4 regions of the Ideonella alba genome follow, and region 1 is predicted to be linked to each of the others. Evidence: predicted binding sites of a transcription regulator. Region 1 holds the regulator's gene; each other region holds the start of a gene.
What was found. Region 1 encodes LexA, which represses DNA repair genes until DNA is damaged. Its sites were predicted from a motif close to ACTGTATNNNNATACAGT; they were not measured.
Positions count from the first base shown of each region.

Region 1 (3,512 bases):
CGCCGACATCCCGGCCAAGCTCGAGGGCGCGGCCTTCGGTGAGGACGTGGTGATCGACGGCGTCACCAAGCACACGCTGTACCTGGCCAACGACAACGATTTCCTGGCCAGCGTGGGCGGCAAGGACAACCCCAACCAGTTCTTCGTCTTCGCGTTCGACGACGCCGATCTGGGCGGCTCGGTCTACGAGCCGCAGCGCTTCAAGCAGCCCTGATCAGCGCCCCACCAGCAGGCGCAGCAGCAGCTCCACCCGCGCCTTGGCGGGTGTGAGCGCGCCCGCCGAGGGCCAGGCGCCCTCGGGCTGGCCGACGATGCCGCCGCGCTGGCAGCGCGTGGCCCGCCAGACCTGCAGGCCCCGCTGCGCCGCGGCCTGCAGCGCCGCGTCCAGCGCGGCGTTCACCGTGCCGTTGCCGGTGCCCTCGACCACCAGGCCGCGGTAGCCCGCATCGACCAGCGCATGCACCAGCACCGGCTCGACGCCGGCATGGCTGCTGACGATGCCCACCCGCGGCCAGGCGGCCACCGAGGGCGCGATCGTCTCCAGACTCAGCGCCACGCCCCGGGGCCAGTCGCGCCAGCGCAGCACCCGGCCCTCGCGCAGGCTGGCCACCGGCGGGGCGTCGCCGCCCTCGAACGCGTCGATGCGAAACGGCTGGGTCTTGCGCACGTCGGCGGCCGCCCAGACCTCGCCCCCCACCGCCACCAGCACGCCCTGGGCGCCCGGCTCGGCGGCCAGCGTCACCGCGTCCAGCAGGTTCTGCGGGCCATCGGCCTGCAGCGACGTGGCCGGGCGCATCGACGCGGTCATCACCAAGGGCTTGACCGGCGCCAGCACGCGCTGCAGGAACCAGGCGGTCTCCTCCAGCGTGTCGGTGCCATGGGTCACCACCACACCAGCCACCTCGGGCCGCGCCAGGTGGTGGGCGGCACGGCGCGCCAGCTGCTGCCAGGTGGCGTGGTCCATGTCCTTGCTGTCGAGCTGGGCCACCTGCTCGGCCTCCAGCGTGCGGCTGGCCAGTGCCGGCACCGCCAGCAGCAGCTGGGTCACGTTGAGGCTGCCGGCCGCGTAGCCGACATTGTCGCCCGCGCCGGCGATGGTGCCGCCGGTGCCCAGGATCACGATGCGTGCCGATTCACTTTGCATTTTTCGACAGTCTGGATAAAAATACAGCCACTGGATGCAACCCCAGCCGTGCTCCGCCGGAGCCGGCCACCTCCGCCCATGCTTGAAAGTCCCAAGCTCACCGCCCGGCAGCAGCAGGTGCTCGACCTGGTGCAAAGCACCATCGAGCGCACTGGCGCCCCGCCCACGCGGGCCGAGATCGCTGCCGAACTGGGCTTCAAGTCGCCCAACGCCGCTGAAGAGCACCTGCAGGCCCTGGCCCGCAAGGGCGTGATCGAGCTGGTCGGCGGCACCTCGCGCGGCATCCGGCTGCAGTCTGCCACGCTGCGCGCGCTGAACGAGGCCCGCGGCAAGCAGTTCATGTTGCCGCTGCCCAGCCTGGCCCAGCTGACATTGCCACTGGTTGGCCGCGTCGCCGCCGGTCATCCCATCCTGGCCCAGGAACACGTGGACCAGACCTATGTGCTCGAGGCCTCGCTGTTCCCGCAGAAGCCCGACTACCTGCTGAAGGTCAAGGGCATGAGCATGCGCGATGCCGGCATCGTCGACGGCGACCTGCTGGCGGTCAAGCAGACGCGCGAGGTGCGCAATGGCCAGATCGTCGTCGCCCGGCTCGACAACGAAGTCACCGTCAAGCGCTTCCACCGGGGCCGCCAGGGCGTGGAGTTGCTGCCCGAGAACCCCGATTTCGAGCCCATCGTCGTCGGCCCCGAGCGCGAAGACTTCTCGATCGAGGGCATCGCCGTGGGCCTGGTGCGGCAGCACATGCTGATCTGATGGCCCGGCAGGCTGTACCGATGGGCACGATCAAATCCCCCAAGGCCGCCAGTGCCGCCGAGTGCGACACGCTGGAGCGCCTGCCCAATGTCGGCCCGGCGATGGCCGCCGACCTGCGTTCGCTGGGCATCCGGCACCCGTCGCAGCTGGCGGGTCGCGATGCCTATGCGCTGTACCGCGCGCTGGAGCGCCACAGCGGCAAGCGGCAGGACCCCTGCGTGCTGGACACCTTCCTCGCCATCGTCGATTTCATGAACGGCGCCGCACCGCGCCCCTGGTGGGACTACACCGCCGACCGCAAGCGCCAGTTCGGCGCGCTGCATCCGGCCTGAGCCCTCGCCCCGCCAGGGCTCACAGGCGGTCGCGCCGCCACAGCGCCGGAAACAGCCGCGGCCACACCGCTACCGCCAGCAGCGTGCCGGCGCCGCCCAGCAACACCGAGCCCACCGGTCCCAGCCAGGCCGCGGTGGCCCCCGATTCGAACTCGCCCAGTTGGTTGCTGGCGCCGATGAACACGGAGTTCACCGCTGCCACGCGGCCGCGCATCGCGTCGGGCGTCTCCATCTGCACCAGGCTCTGGCGGATCACCACGCTGACCATGTCGGCGGCACCGGCCACCGCCAGCGCCAGCATCGCCAGTGGCAGGCTGCCGGCCAGCGCAAAGGCCAGCGTGGCCAGGCCATAGACCGCCACCGACTGCAACAGGCGCTGGCCGGCGCGGCGCTGCAACGGGTGCCGGGCCAGCCACAGGCCGCAGGCCAGTGCCCCCAGGGCCGGCGCGGCGCGCAGCAGACCCAGGCCCTCAGGCCCGGTGCCCAGGATGTCGCGCGCAAAGACCGGCAGCAGCGCAGTGGCACCGCCCAGCAGCACGGCCAGCAGGTCCAGCCCCATCGCCCCCAGCAGCACCGGGTGCGCCACGATGAAGCGCAGGCCGGCGGTGAGCGCCCCGGCCTCGGCACCCACGCGCGCCGGTCGACCCTGCGGCGTGAGCCGCAGCACCGCGCCCCCGGCCAGCACCAGCAGCAGCAGCGCCAGGCCATACACCCAGGCCGCGCCAGCGCTCTGGCCTGCGGCGTAGACCAGGCCGCCCAACGCCGGCCCGCCCACAATCGAGGCCTGCAGCACGGCGCCACCGGCCGCCACCGCGCGCGGCAGGGCCTCGCCGGGCACCAGCGAGGGCAGCAAGGCCTGCTGCGACGGCATCTGCAAGGCCCGCGCGGCACCCAGCAGCGCCGAGACCGCGAAGATGCCGGCCGGCCCCAGCCAGCCGCCGGCGCTGCCAGCCGCCAGGCACGCCGCCACCACGGCCTGCAGGCCCAGGCTGGCCAGCAGCGTGTGCCGGCGGTCGTGGTGGTCCACCAGGTGACCGGCCGGCAGCGTCAGCAGCAGCGCCGGCACGAACTGCACAAGACCCACCAGGCCGAGTTGCCAGGCGCTGCGGGTGAGCTCGTACATCTGCCAGCCCAGCGCCACCATCAGCATCTGGTTGGCGGTGGTCGCGGCGGCGCGGGCCGCCAGCAGGCGTCGGAAATCAGGCAGGTCGCGCAGGCGCGGCGGTGGCGCCAACGCCAGGGGATCGGTCGCGGTCATCGGGGCGACAGCTTACGCTGCC
Region 1 covers NZ_JAGQDD010000021.1:48,981-52,492, reverse strand. The annotation lists gene KAK03_RS20790 (esterase-like activity of phytase family protein) at 1-214, shown strand, start outside; gene KAK03_RS20785 (asparaginase) at 215-1,144, opposite strand; gene lexA (transcriptional repressor LexA) at 1,223-1,900, shown strand; gene KAK03_RS20775 (helix-hairpin-helix domain-containing protein) at 1,921-2,232, shown strand; gene KAK03_RS20770 (MFS transporter) at 2,252-3,490, opposite strand; gene KAK03_RS20765 (protein kinase domain-containing protein) at 3,503-3,512, opposite strand, start outside.

Region 2 (3,512 bases), on a different contig from region 1:
ATCGCGTTGGTCGGCGGCACGGTGGACAGCCACAGCACGCCCATCGTCGCGGCGAACAGGTAGACGCTCATCGGCGTCAGCGGAGCGGCCAGAAAGATCACGATCACCGCCGAGCGCAGCAGGTAGATCGCCGAGAGGATGTGGCGCTTGGGGAAGCGCTGGCCCAGCACACCGGCGCCGTAGGTGCCGAAGACGTTGAACAGGCCGATCAGCGCCAGCGCCGTGGTGGCCACCGAGGGGTCCATGCCCTGGTCGCGCAGGTAGCTGGGCATGTGCACGCCGATGAACACCACCTGGAAACCGCAGACGAAATACCCGGCGGTCAGCCAGCGGAAGCTGCCATGGCCGAAGGCCTCGCGCAGCGCGGCACCAATGCTCTGCTGCGGCCGCGCGGCCCCGCCGGCCAGGCCAGGCTCCTTCAGGCCCAGCGCCAGCGGCATGATCGCCAGCGCGGCGCAGCCCAGCACGAACAGCGCGCTCTGCCAGCCCCAGGTGGCGATCAGCCAGCTCTCCACCGGCACCATCATGAACTGGCCGAAGGAACCCGCTGCCGCGGCCACGCCCATCGCCCAGGAGCGCTTCTCGGGGGCGACGTTGCGGCCGATCACGCCGTAGACCACGGCGTAGGTGGTGCCGGACTGGGCGATGCCGATCAGCAGCCCGGTGGCCCCGGTGAAGGCCAGGCCCGAGGTGGCCAGCGCCATCAGCACCAGGCCCAGTGCATAGAGCAGGGCGCCGACCAGCAGCACCCGGAAGGCCCCGAAGCGGTCGGCCAGCGCGCCGGCGAACGGACCGGCGGCGCCCCAGGCGATGTTCTGCACCGCCAGCGCGAACGAGAAGGTCTCGCGCGTCCAGCCGCGGTCCATGGTGATCGGCTGCAGCCACAGCCCGAAGCCGTGGCGGATGCCCATCGACAGTGTCACGATCAGCGCGCCGCACAGCAGCACCTGGGTCATGGACAAGGGGCGGCGGTCGGCGGCGGTGCTCATCCAGGCACTGTAGCCCAGCGGCGCGCCCGGCGATGCACAGCAGGGTATTGCTGTCGCCTGCGTGACAGCCTGGGGAGGTAGACTGTATGCACATCCAGGCCGTCTGTTCCGTCGATGGCGACGGCAGGCTGCTGCCTACAATTTCCCGCATGGCCACCCGTTCCGCTTCCCCTTCGCCCGAGTATGGCGAGGCCTCGATCCGCGTCCTCAAGGGCCTCGAGCCCGTCAAGCAGCGCCCGGGCATGTACACCCGGACCGACAACCCGCTGCACATCATCCAGGAAGTCATCGACAACGCCGCCGACGAGGCGCTGGCCGGCTTCGGCAAGCGCATCGCGGTGACCTTGCACACCGACGGCTCGGTCAGCGTCGACGATGACGGCCGGGGCATCCCCTTCGGCCTGCACCCTGAAGAGCAGGTGCCGGTGGTGGAGATCGTCTTCACCCGGTTGCATGCTGGCGGCAAGTTCGACAAGGGCGCCGGCGGTGCCTACAGCTTCTCGGGCGGCCTGCATGGCGTGGGCGTCAGTGTCACCAACGCGCTCGCGAAGCGGCTGCAGGTGGCGGTCTGGCGCGATGGCCAGGCGGCCCAGCTGGCCTTCTCGGGCGGCGACGTGGTCGAGCCGCTGGTGGTGCGCGCCGCGCAGGCCGGTGAGCGCAAGAAGGGCACCTCGGTACGCGTCTGGCCCGACGCCAAGTACTTCGAGAGCGCCGAACTGCCGCGCAGCGAGCTGACCCACCTGCTGCGCAGCAAGGCGGTGCTGATGCCCGGGGTGACGGTCACGCTCACCACCGAGAAGACCGGCGACACCCAGACCTGGCTCTACAAGGGCGGCCTGCGCGACTACCTGCAGCAGGCGCTGCCGGCCGACCCGCTGATCCCGCTGTTCGAGGGCGCGCACTACGCCGGCGCCAACGAGGACGAGAACTTCGCCGAAGGCGAGGGCGCCGCCTGGTGCGTGGCCTTCACCGAGGATGGCGCGCTGCTGCGCGAGAGCTATGTCAACCTGATCCCCACGGTCGCCGGTGGCACCCATGAGGCCGGGCTGAAGGACGGTCTGTTCACCGCCATCAAGGGCTTCATCGAGATGCACTCGCTGCTGCCCAAGGGCGTCAAGCTGATGCCCGAGGACATCTTCGGCCGCGCCAGCTTCGTGCTCAGCGCCAAGGTGCTGGACCCGCAGTTCCAGGGCCAGACCAAGGAGCGCCTGAACAGCCGCGACGCGCTGCGTCTGGTGTCCGCCTACGTGCGCCCGGCGCTGGAGCTGTGGCTGAGCCAGCATGTCGAGCACGGCCGCAAGCTGGCCGAGCTGGTCATCAAGCAGGCCCAGACCCGCCAGCGCGCCAGCCAGAAGGTGGAAAAGCGCAAGGGCTCCGGCGTGGCCGTGCTGCCCGGCAAGCTCACCGACTGCGAGAACCGCGACATCGCGCTCAACGAGCTGTTCCTGGTTGAGGGCGACTCGGCTGGCGGCAGCGCCAAGATGGGCCGCGACAAGGAGACCCAGGCCATCCTGCCGCTGCGCGGCAAGGTGCTCAATGCCTGGGAGGTGGAGCGCGACCTGCTGTTCAAGAACAACGAGATCCACGACATCTCGGTGGCCATCGGCGTCGACCCGCATGGGCCCAACGACACGCCGGACCTCTCCGGCCTGCGTTATGGCAAGGTCTGCATCCTCTCGGACGCCGATGTCGACGGTTCGCACATCCAGGTGCTGCTGCTGACGCTGTTCTTCCGCCATTTCCCAAAGCTGGTCGAGGCCGGCCATGTGTACGTGGCCAAGCCGCCGCTGTTCCGTATCGACGCCCCGGCGCGCGGCAAGAAGCCCGCGGCCAAGCTGTATGCGCTGGACGAGGGCGAGCAGGAGGCGGCGCTGGACAAGCTGCGCAAGGAAGGCGCCCGCGAGGGCAGCTGGAGCATCAGCCGATTCAAGGGCCTGGGCGAAATGAGCGCCGAACAGCTGTGGGAAACCACGCTGAACCCCGACACCCGCCGCCTGCTGCAGGTGGGTTACGGTGCGATCGGCTTCACCGCCACCGTCGAGGCCTTCGGTCGGTTGATGGGCAAGGGCGAGGCCGCGTCGCGGCGCGAGCTGATGGAGATCCACGGTGACAGCGTCGAGATCGACGTCTGAGCGCTGCGCCCGGCTGGCCGGGGCGCTGCTGGGCGCCGCGTGGCTGCTGGGCCCACTGGCGGCCTCGGCCCAGACGCCGCTGTACGGCTACGTCGATGGCCACGGTGTGGCCCACCTGGCCCAGCAGCCGCTGGACACGCGCTTCGAGCCACTGCTGCGCGAGCGGGGCGACTCGCGCGTGCGGGTGCCTGGCAAGTCGATCGACCGCGGCAGCCTGCTGACCTGGCTGGAGTTCGCCCCCGAGGTCAAATCGCTGATGCCCTTGATGCGCCAGGCGGCCGAGTCCAGCGGGCTGGACGTGGAACTGCTGAAGGCGGTGATCGCGGTGGAATCGGGCTTCCGGGCCGACCAGGTCTCGCCCGCCGGGGCGATCGGCCTGATGCAGCTGATG
Region 2 covers NZ_JAGQDD010000012.1:36,440-39,951, forward strand. The annotation lists gene KAK03_RS15625 (MFS transporter) at 1-989, opposite strand, end outside; gene KAK03_RS15630 (DNA topoisomerase IV subunit B) at 1,139-3,121, shown strand; gene KAK03_RS15635 (lytic transglycosylase domain-containing protein) at 3,096-3,512, shown strand, end outside.
Region 2: a site for LexA is predicted at 1,071-1,088, ahead of KAK03_RS15630 (DNA topoisomerase IV subunit B). Genes of this name have one in related genera too.

Region 3 (3,512 bases), on a different contig from region 1:
GCGCGGGCATGGACGCGTGATTCGACGAAGCGCGCGTCGCTCTGGTGGCGGCGTTCGGCCAGCCAGTCGAGCACGGTGTCGACCTCGGCGGCCAGGGCCTCGGGATCGGGTTCGGCGGGGGTGGGTGGCTCGGCAGCGCCGTCGAAGAAGGCCTGCAGTGGATCGGCGGCCCCCCCCAGGGGGTCGGTGGCCGCCCAGAGCGCGCGCTTGCGCGCCTGGGCGAGCAGGCGGCCGCGCAACTCCTGGCGGCTGTACTCACGCCGTGCCAGCAGCGACAGCGCGTAGGCCTTCAGGCCCAGGGGCTCGCGGGCCATGCCGACCGCGCCGGGCGGGGATTACTCGGTGGCCACAGGCGCGGGCAGCAGACGCACGCCCAGCGCCTCGCGAACCTTGTTCTCGATCTCATGGGCGAGGTCGGGGTTCTCCTTCAGGAACTCGCGGGCGTTGTCCTTGCCCTGGCCGATCTTCTCGCCGTTGTACGAGTACCAGGAGCCGGACTTCTCGACGATGCGGGCATTGACGCCCAGGTCGATGATCTCGCCCTCGCGGCTGACGCCTTCGCCATAGAGGATGTCGAACTCGGCCTCCTTGAACGGCGGCGAGACCTTGTTCTTGACGACCTTGACGCGGGTCTCGTTGCCGATGACCTCGTCGCCCTTCTTGATCGAGCCGATGCGGCGGATGTCCAGGCGCACCGAGGAGTAGAACTTCAGCGCATTGCCGCCGGTGGTGGTCTCGGGGCTGCCGAACATCACGCCGATCTTCATGCGGATCTGGTTGATGAAGACCACCATGCAGTTGGACTTCTTGATGGTGGCGGTCAGCTTGCGCAGCGCCTGGCTCATCAGGCGGGCCTGCAGGCCGGGCAGCTGGTCACCCATCTCGCCTTCGATTTCGGCCTTGGGGGTGAGGGCGGCGACCGAGTCGATGATGACCAGGTCCACCGCGCCGGAGCGCACCAGGGAATCGACGATTTCCAGGGCCTGCTCGCCGGTGTCGGGTTGGCTGATCAGCAGCTCCTGCAGGTTCACGCCCAGCTTCTGGGCGTAGCCGGTGTCCAGTGCGTGCTCGGCGTCGATGAAGGCAGCGACGCCGCCGAGCTTCTGCATCTCGGCCACCACCTGCAGCGTGAGGGTGGTCTTGCCCGAGGATTCGGGGCCGTAGATCTCGACCACCCTGCCGCGCGGCAGACCGCCCACGCCCAGCGCGATGTCCAGGCCCAGCGAGCCGGTGGAGACAACCTGGATGTCCTCGACCGCCTCGCCCTCGCCCAGGCGCATGATCGAGCCCTTGCCGAACTGCTTCTCGATCTGGGCCAGCGCGGCCTGCAGGGCCTTGGCCTTTTCCGGGTTGAGGGTCTTGGTGGGCGAGTCCATGGTGATCTCCTGAGTTCGGCGCGATTATGGCAGCAAAGCTGGATATTCGTACAGTACCGGGTGAGTGTCGACAGACAGGGCCCCGGCGCCTGCCTAAAATCGGCTCACCGGCCCGCGCTGGACCATAACGAGAGCCCCGTGGAGACATGCCATGCGCATCCTGATAGCGGAAGATGACCAGGTGCTGGCCGATGGCCTGCTGCGCACGCTGCGCGGCAACGGCTACGCGGTGGACCAAGTCAGCAGCGGCACCGAGGCCGACGCGGCGCTGGCCTCCCACGAGTTCGATCTGGTGATCCTGGACCTGGGCCTGCCGCGGATGCACGGCCTGGAGGTGCTGCGCAAGCTGCGCGGCCGCGGCTCGTCGATGCCGGTGCTGATCCTCACCGCCGCCGATTCGGTCGAGCAGCGCGTCAAGGGGCTGGACCTGGGCGCCGATGACTACATGGCCAAGCCCTTCTCGCTGCAGGAGCTGGAGGCGCGGGTGCGCGCCCTCACCCGCCGCGGGCTGGGCACCGCCTCGAGCGTGATCAAGCATGGCCCGCTGACCTTCGACGCCACCGGCCGCGTGGCCTATATCAACGACCAGATGATCGAGCTCTCGGCACGCGAGATCTCGCTGCTCGAGGTGCTGCTGCAGCGCGCCGGCCGCCTGGTCAGCAAGGACCAGCTGGTGGCGCGCCTGTGCGAGTGGGGCGAAGAGGTCAGCAACAACGCGATCGAGGTCTACATCCACCGCCTGCGCAAGAAGATCGAGCAGGGCCCGATCCGCATCGCCACCGTGCGCGGCCTGGGCTACTGCCTCGAGAAGATCGCCGCGTGACCGGCGTCGCGCGCGGCTGAGCGGGCATGCGCGTCTTTCCGCCCCTGGCTGCCCCGGGCCCGGCCCCGCGCGAACAGCACTCGCTGTTCGGCGAGATCCTCGACTGGATGCTCGCCCCGCTGCTGCTGCTGTGGCCGATGAGCGTGGCACTGACCTGGCTGGTGGCCCAGAACATCGCCGCCCGGCCCTACGACCGCGACCTGGGCCAGCTGACCCGGATGATTGCCCAGCAGATGGCGGTGGAGTCGGTGGCCGCGGCGCCCAATGCGCCGCTGAAGCTGCCCGAATCGGCCGCCGCACTGCTGCGCAGCGATGATGTGGACCGCGTCTACTTCCAGGTCCTGGGGCCGCGCGGCGAGCTGTTGGCGGGTGACCGCGAACTGCCGCCGCCGGAACTTGATCGCCTGGTGGTGGGCGAGCTGGCCTTCCGCGACGAATCACTGCAGAACGAGTCGGTGCGCATCGCCGCGCTGCGTCCCGGCAGCCACCCGCGGGTGCTGCTGGTGCAGGTGGCCGAGACGCTGGACAAGCGCTCGCGCCTGGCCACCGAGATCATCAAGGGCGTGATCCTGCCGCAGTTCGTGATCCTGCCGCTGGCGGTGCTGCTGGTGTGGTTTGCGCTGGCGCGCGGCATCGCCCCGCTGAACCAGCTGCAGCAGCGCATCCGCCAGCGCGAGAGCGGCGACCTGAGCCCGATCGACGAACACGACGCGCCCGAGGAGGTGGCGCCGCTGGTGCGCTCGATCAACGACCTGCTGGCCCGGCTGGACCAGTCGATGGCCACCCACAAGCATTTCCTGGCCGACGCCGCGCACCAGCTGAAGACGCCGCTGGCCGGCCTGCGCACCCAGGCCGAGTTGGCGCAGCGGGAGATCGACGCTGGCTCCGACCCGAAGTCGGTCAAGCGCTCGCTGCAGCAGATCTCGCTGAGCAGCCAGCGCGCCGCCCACATGGTCAACCAGCTGCTGTCCATGGCGCGCGCCGAGGACCAGGAGCAGGCCCGGCGCCAGCAGGCCTACAGCCTGGTGCGCCTGGCCACCGAGACCGTGCAGGATTTCGTGCCCAAGGCCATGGACAAGCGCATCGACCTGGGCTACGAAGGGCCGGACAGCGCCGACGGCGCGCCGCGCCTGACCGGTCAGCCGCTGCTGGTGCGCGAGGCGATCCGCAACCTGGTCGACAACGCGCTGCAGTACACGCCCGAGGGCGGCACGGTCACGGTGCGCATCACGCCCGACCCCTTTGGCCAGGTGGTGGTGCTGGAGGTCGAGGACAATGGCCCGGGCATCCCCGAGGGCGAGCGCGAGCTGGTG
Region 3 covers NZ_JAGQDD010000018.1:10,226-13,737, reverse strand. The annotation lists gene KAK03_RS19250 (regulatory protein RecX) at 1-314, opposite strand, end outside; gene recA (recombinase RecA) at 336-1,376, opposite strand; gene KAK03_RS19240 (response regulator) at 1,528-2,199, shown strand; gene KAK03_RS19235 (sensor histidine kinase) at 2,226-3,512, shown strand, end outside.
Region 3: a site for LexA is predicted at 1,414-1,431, ahead of recA (recombinase RecA). Genes of this name have one in related genera too.

Region 4 (3,512 bases), on a different contig from region 1:
CGATCGCCAGCGCCAGTTCGTCGGGCCAGCCGCGCTGGCCGCTGCGCAGGGTCTGGCACAGCGTGGCGAAGGCGGCCAGGTCGGCACGCGCGGCGCTGGGCACGCGCGCGGCGGCCAGGGCGGCCCAGGGTTCGGGTGAAGCGTCCATCGCGTCCAGCAGCGCCGCGGCGCGGCCCGGGCCGATGCCGGGCAGCAGCGTCAGCAGCCGAAAGCCCGCCAGCCGGCTGCGCGGGTTGTCGATCCAGCGCAGCAGCGCCAGCAGGTCCTTGACGTGGGCCGCCTCCAGAAACTTCAGGCCGCCGAACTTGACGAAGGGGATGCGCCGGCGCGCCAGCTCCAGCTCGAGGGCGGCGCTGTGGCTGCCGGTGCGAAACAGCACCGCCTGGCTCTTGAGCTTCAGGCCGCCTTCGCGCAGGCGCAGCACCTCGTCGGCCACCCAGCGGGCCTGCGCGGCTTCGTCGTCCACCGCCACCAGCAGTGGCTTTTCGCTGCTGGCGCGGGTGCTGAAGAGCGTCTTGGCGAAACGCTCGGGGGCGAGCGCGATCACCGCGTTGCTGGCGTCCAGCAGCGGCTGGGTGCTGCGGTAGTTCTCGGCCAGCGTCACCACCTGCGCGGGCGGCGTGAAGCGGGCGGGGAAGTCCAGGATGTTGCGCACCTCGGCGGCGCGGAAGCCGTAGATCGCCTGCGCGTCATCGCCCACCACCGTCAGGCCCTGGCCCTGCGGCTTGAGGGCGCGCAGGATGGCTTCCTGCAGCCGGTTGGTGTCCTGGTACTCGTCGACCAGCACATGCGTGAAGCGCGCCTCCAGCGCGGCGGCGATCTCGGGGCTGGCCTGCAGCATCTCCAGCCACCACAGCAGCAGGTCGTCGTAGTCCAGCGTCTGCTGGTCCAGCTTGGCGGCGACATAGGCGCCAAACAGGCGGCGCAGCGCGGCCTCGTGCGCCACGCACCAGGGCCAGTGTTCGCGCAGCAGCGCGTCCAGCGGCTCGCGGCTGTTCACCGCGCGCGAGTAGATCGCCAGGCAGGTGCCCTTCAGCGGAAAACGCTCGGTCGTGTGGTCGGCCACGCCGGTCTGCTGGCGGCACTGGCCCATCAGGTCCTCGGCGTCACCGCGGTCGATGATGCTGAAGGTCGGCGGCAGGCCGATGGCGTCGGCGTGCTCACGCAGCAGCCGCGCGCCGATGCCGTGGAAGGTGCCGGCCCAGGGCAGCAGCGGGGCGCGCGCGGTGGGCGGCAGGCCCAGCGCCTGGTGCAGCAGGCGGCCGGCGCGCCGGGCCAGTTCCTGCGCGGCGCGGCGCGAGAAGCTCAGCAGCAGGATGCGCTGCGGATCGGCCCCGTCCTGCACCAGCCGCGCCAGGCGCGCGGCCAGCGTCATCGTCTTGCCCGAGCCGGCGCCGGCGATCACCAGCAGCGGTGCGTCGCCGTGGTCCACGGCAGCCTGCTGGGCGGGGTTCAGGGCGGGAGTGCTGGCCGACATCGGTGGACAGCATACTGGATACATCCACAGCCCGCACAGCCCCTGACGGGCGCCCGCCAACCGGGCGGCTATGCTGCGCGGGCTGTCGCACGGACGCGGCGAATGTCGTCTGTCTCCTGGCACGCCCCCCTGGCCATGGCCCCACCCGGCATTCCGCGCTGATGATCGATCCTCCGCACTGGCAGCGCCTGTCCGCCCTGCTGGATGAGGCGCTGGACCTGCCCGAGGACCAGCGCGCCGCCTGGCTGGACGCACTGTGCGCCCGTGAGCCCGGCCTGGCCGACGCGCTGCGCAGCCTGTTCCAGGGCCTGCGCACCCAGCCCGATTCGGCCCCTGCCGCCGCCTTCCAGCAGTGGCTGGCGCCCGCGCTGGCAGAACCCCAGCTGTCCACCCAGCCGGGCCAGACCCTGGGCCCCTGGCGGCTGGAGGAGAAGATCGGCGAAGGCGGCATGGGCCAGGTCTGGCGCGCCACGCGCGTGGACGGCCTGTACCAGGGCGCGGCGGCGATCAAGCTGCTGCGCAGCGACCGCGCCGGCCCCGGCCTGAGCGCCCGCTTCGCCCGCGAACGCCATGCACTGGCCCGGCTGAACCACCCCGCCATCGCCCGGCTGCTGGATGCCGGCGAGGCCCAGGGCCAGGTCTACCTGGTGCTGGAGCTGGTGCCGGGCCGCACGCTGAGCGACTGGGTGCGCCAGCATCGCCCGTCGCTGGCCCAGCGCGTGGCCCTGCTGGGGCGCATCGCCGAGGCGGTGGAGGCCGCGCATGCGCAGCTGATCGTGCACCGCGACCTGAAGCCCGGCAACGTGATGATCACCGACGAAGGCCAGCCCAAGCTGCTGGACTTCGGCATCGCCGCCCTGCTGGACGATCCCGCCGAGCCGGGCGAGCTCACGCGCAGCACCGGCCGCGGCCTGACCGTGGGCTACGCCGCGCCCGAGCAGATCATCGGCCTGTCGGTGGGGGTCGCGGCCGATGTGTTCTCGCTGGGCGTGATCCTGTTCGAGCTGGTCACCGGGGCCCTGCCCTTCAGCCAGCGCCGCCAGCCGCGCCCGGTGATGGAGATGGCGGTGCTGGAAGACCCGCCGCACCGCCTGGGCGCCGTGACGCCCGACCCCGAAGGCCCGGGCGCCGCACCCGATGGCTGGCGGGCCAATGGCGATCTGGCCGCGGTGATCGACAAGGCGCTGCGCAAGGACCCGGCGGAGCGCTACACCGGCGTGCGGGCGCTGATCGACGACCTGGACCACTGGGCCGCGCACCGCCCGGTCAGCGCGCGCCGCGGCCACTGGCGCCACCGCAGCGGCCTGTGGCTGCGCCGCCATGCGCTGCTGGCGGCCAGCGTGGGCCCGGTCGGCCTGTCGCTGGCGCTGGGCCTGGGTCTGAGCCTGTGGCAATGGCAGCGCGCCGAGCAAGCCGCCGCCCTGGCCCGCACCCGCGAGGCGCAGAGCCAGCAGCTGAGCAGCTTCATGCTGGGCGAGCTGGCCGACCGCCTGCGCCCGCTGGGCCGGCTGGACATCCTGGCCGGCCTGGGCGAGCGCAGCCTGACCGTGCTGGCCGAACAGCCCGGCGCCGACGAGGCCCCACTGGACCGCCTGCACCGCGCACAGGCGCTGCTGGTGCTGGGCGAGGTCGACAGCAGCCGCGGCCGCGGCCAGACGGCCACCGCCGTGGCCGCGCTGCAGGCCGCCGAGGACCTGCTGCGGCCGCTGGACGGCGCCGCCGGCGTGCCCGCCGACGACTGGTTCGCCACGCTGGGCGCGGTGCATTTCTGGCGCGGCCAGATCGCCTTCGACCAGGGCGACCTGGGCCCCGCGGCGGCGCAGCTGGAGCGCTACCGCGCGCTGTCGCAGCGCTGGCTGGACCAGCGGCCCGGCGCCGCCAGCGCGGCGCAGGAACTGGCCTACGCCCACGCCAGCCTGGCCGCGGTGCAGCTGCAGCGCGGCCAGTGGGGGCCGGCGCGGCAGTCCTTCGAGGCCGTGCTGGCCGACAAGCGCCGACGCCTGGCCGCGGCGCCCACCGACGCGGCAGCCCGCGT
Region 4 covers NZ_JAGQDD010000018.1:85,786-89,297, reverse strand. The annotation lists gene KAK03_RS19585 (ATP-dependent helicase) at 1-1,477, opposite strand, end outside; gene KAK03_RS19580 (serine/threonine-protein kinase) at 1,639-3,512, shown strand, end outside.
Region 4: a site for LexA is predicted at 1,491-1,508, ahead of KAK03_RS19585 (ATP-dependent helicase). Genes of this name have one in related genera too.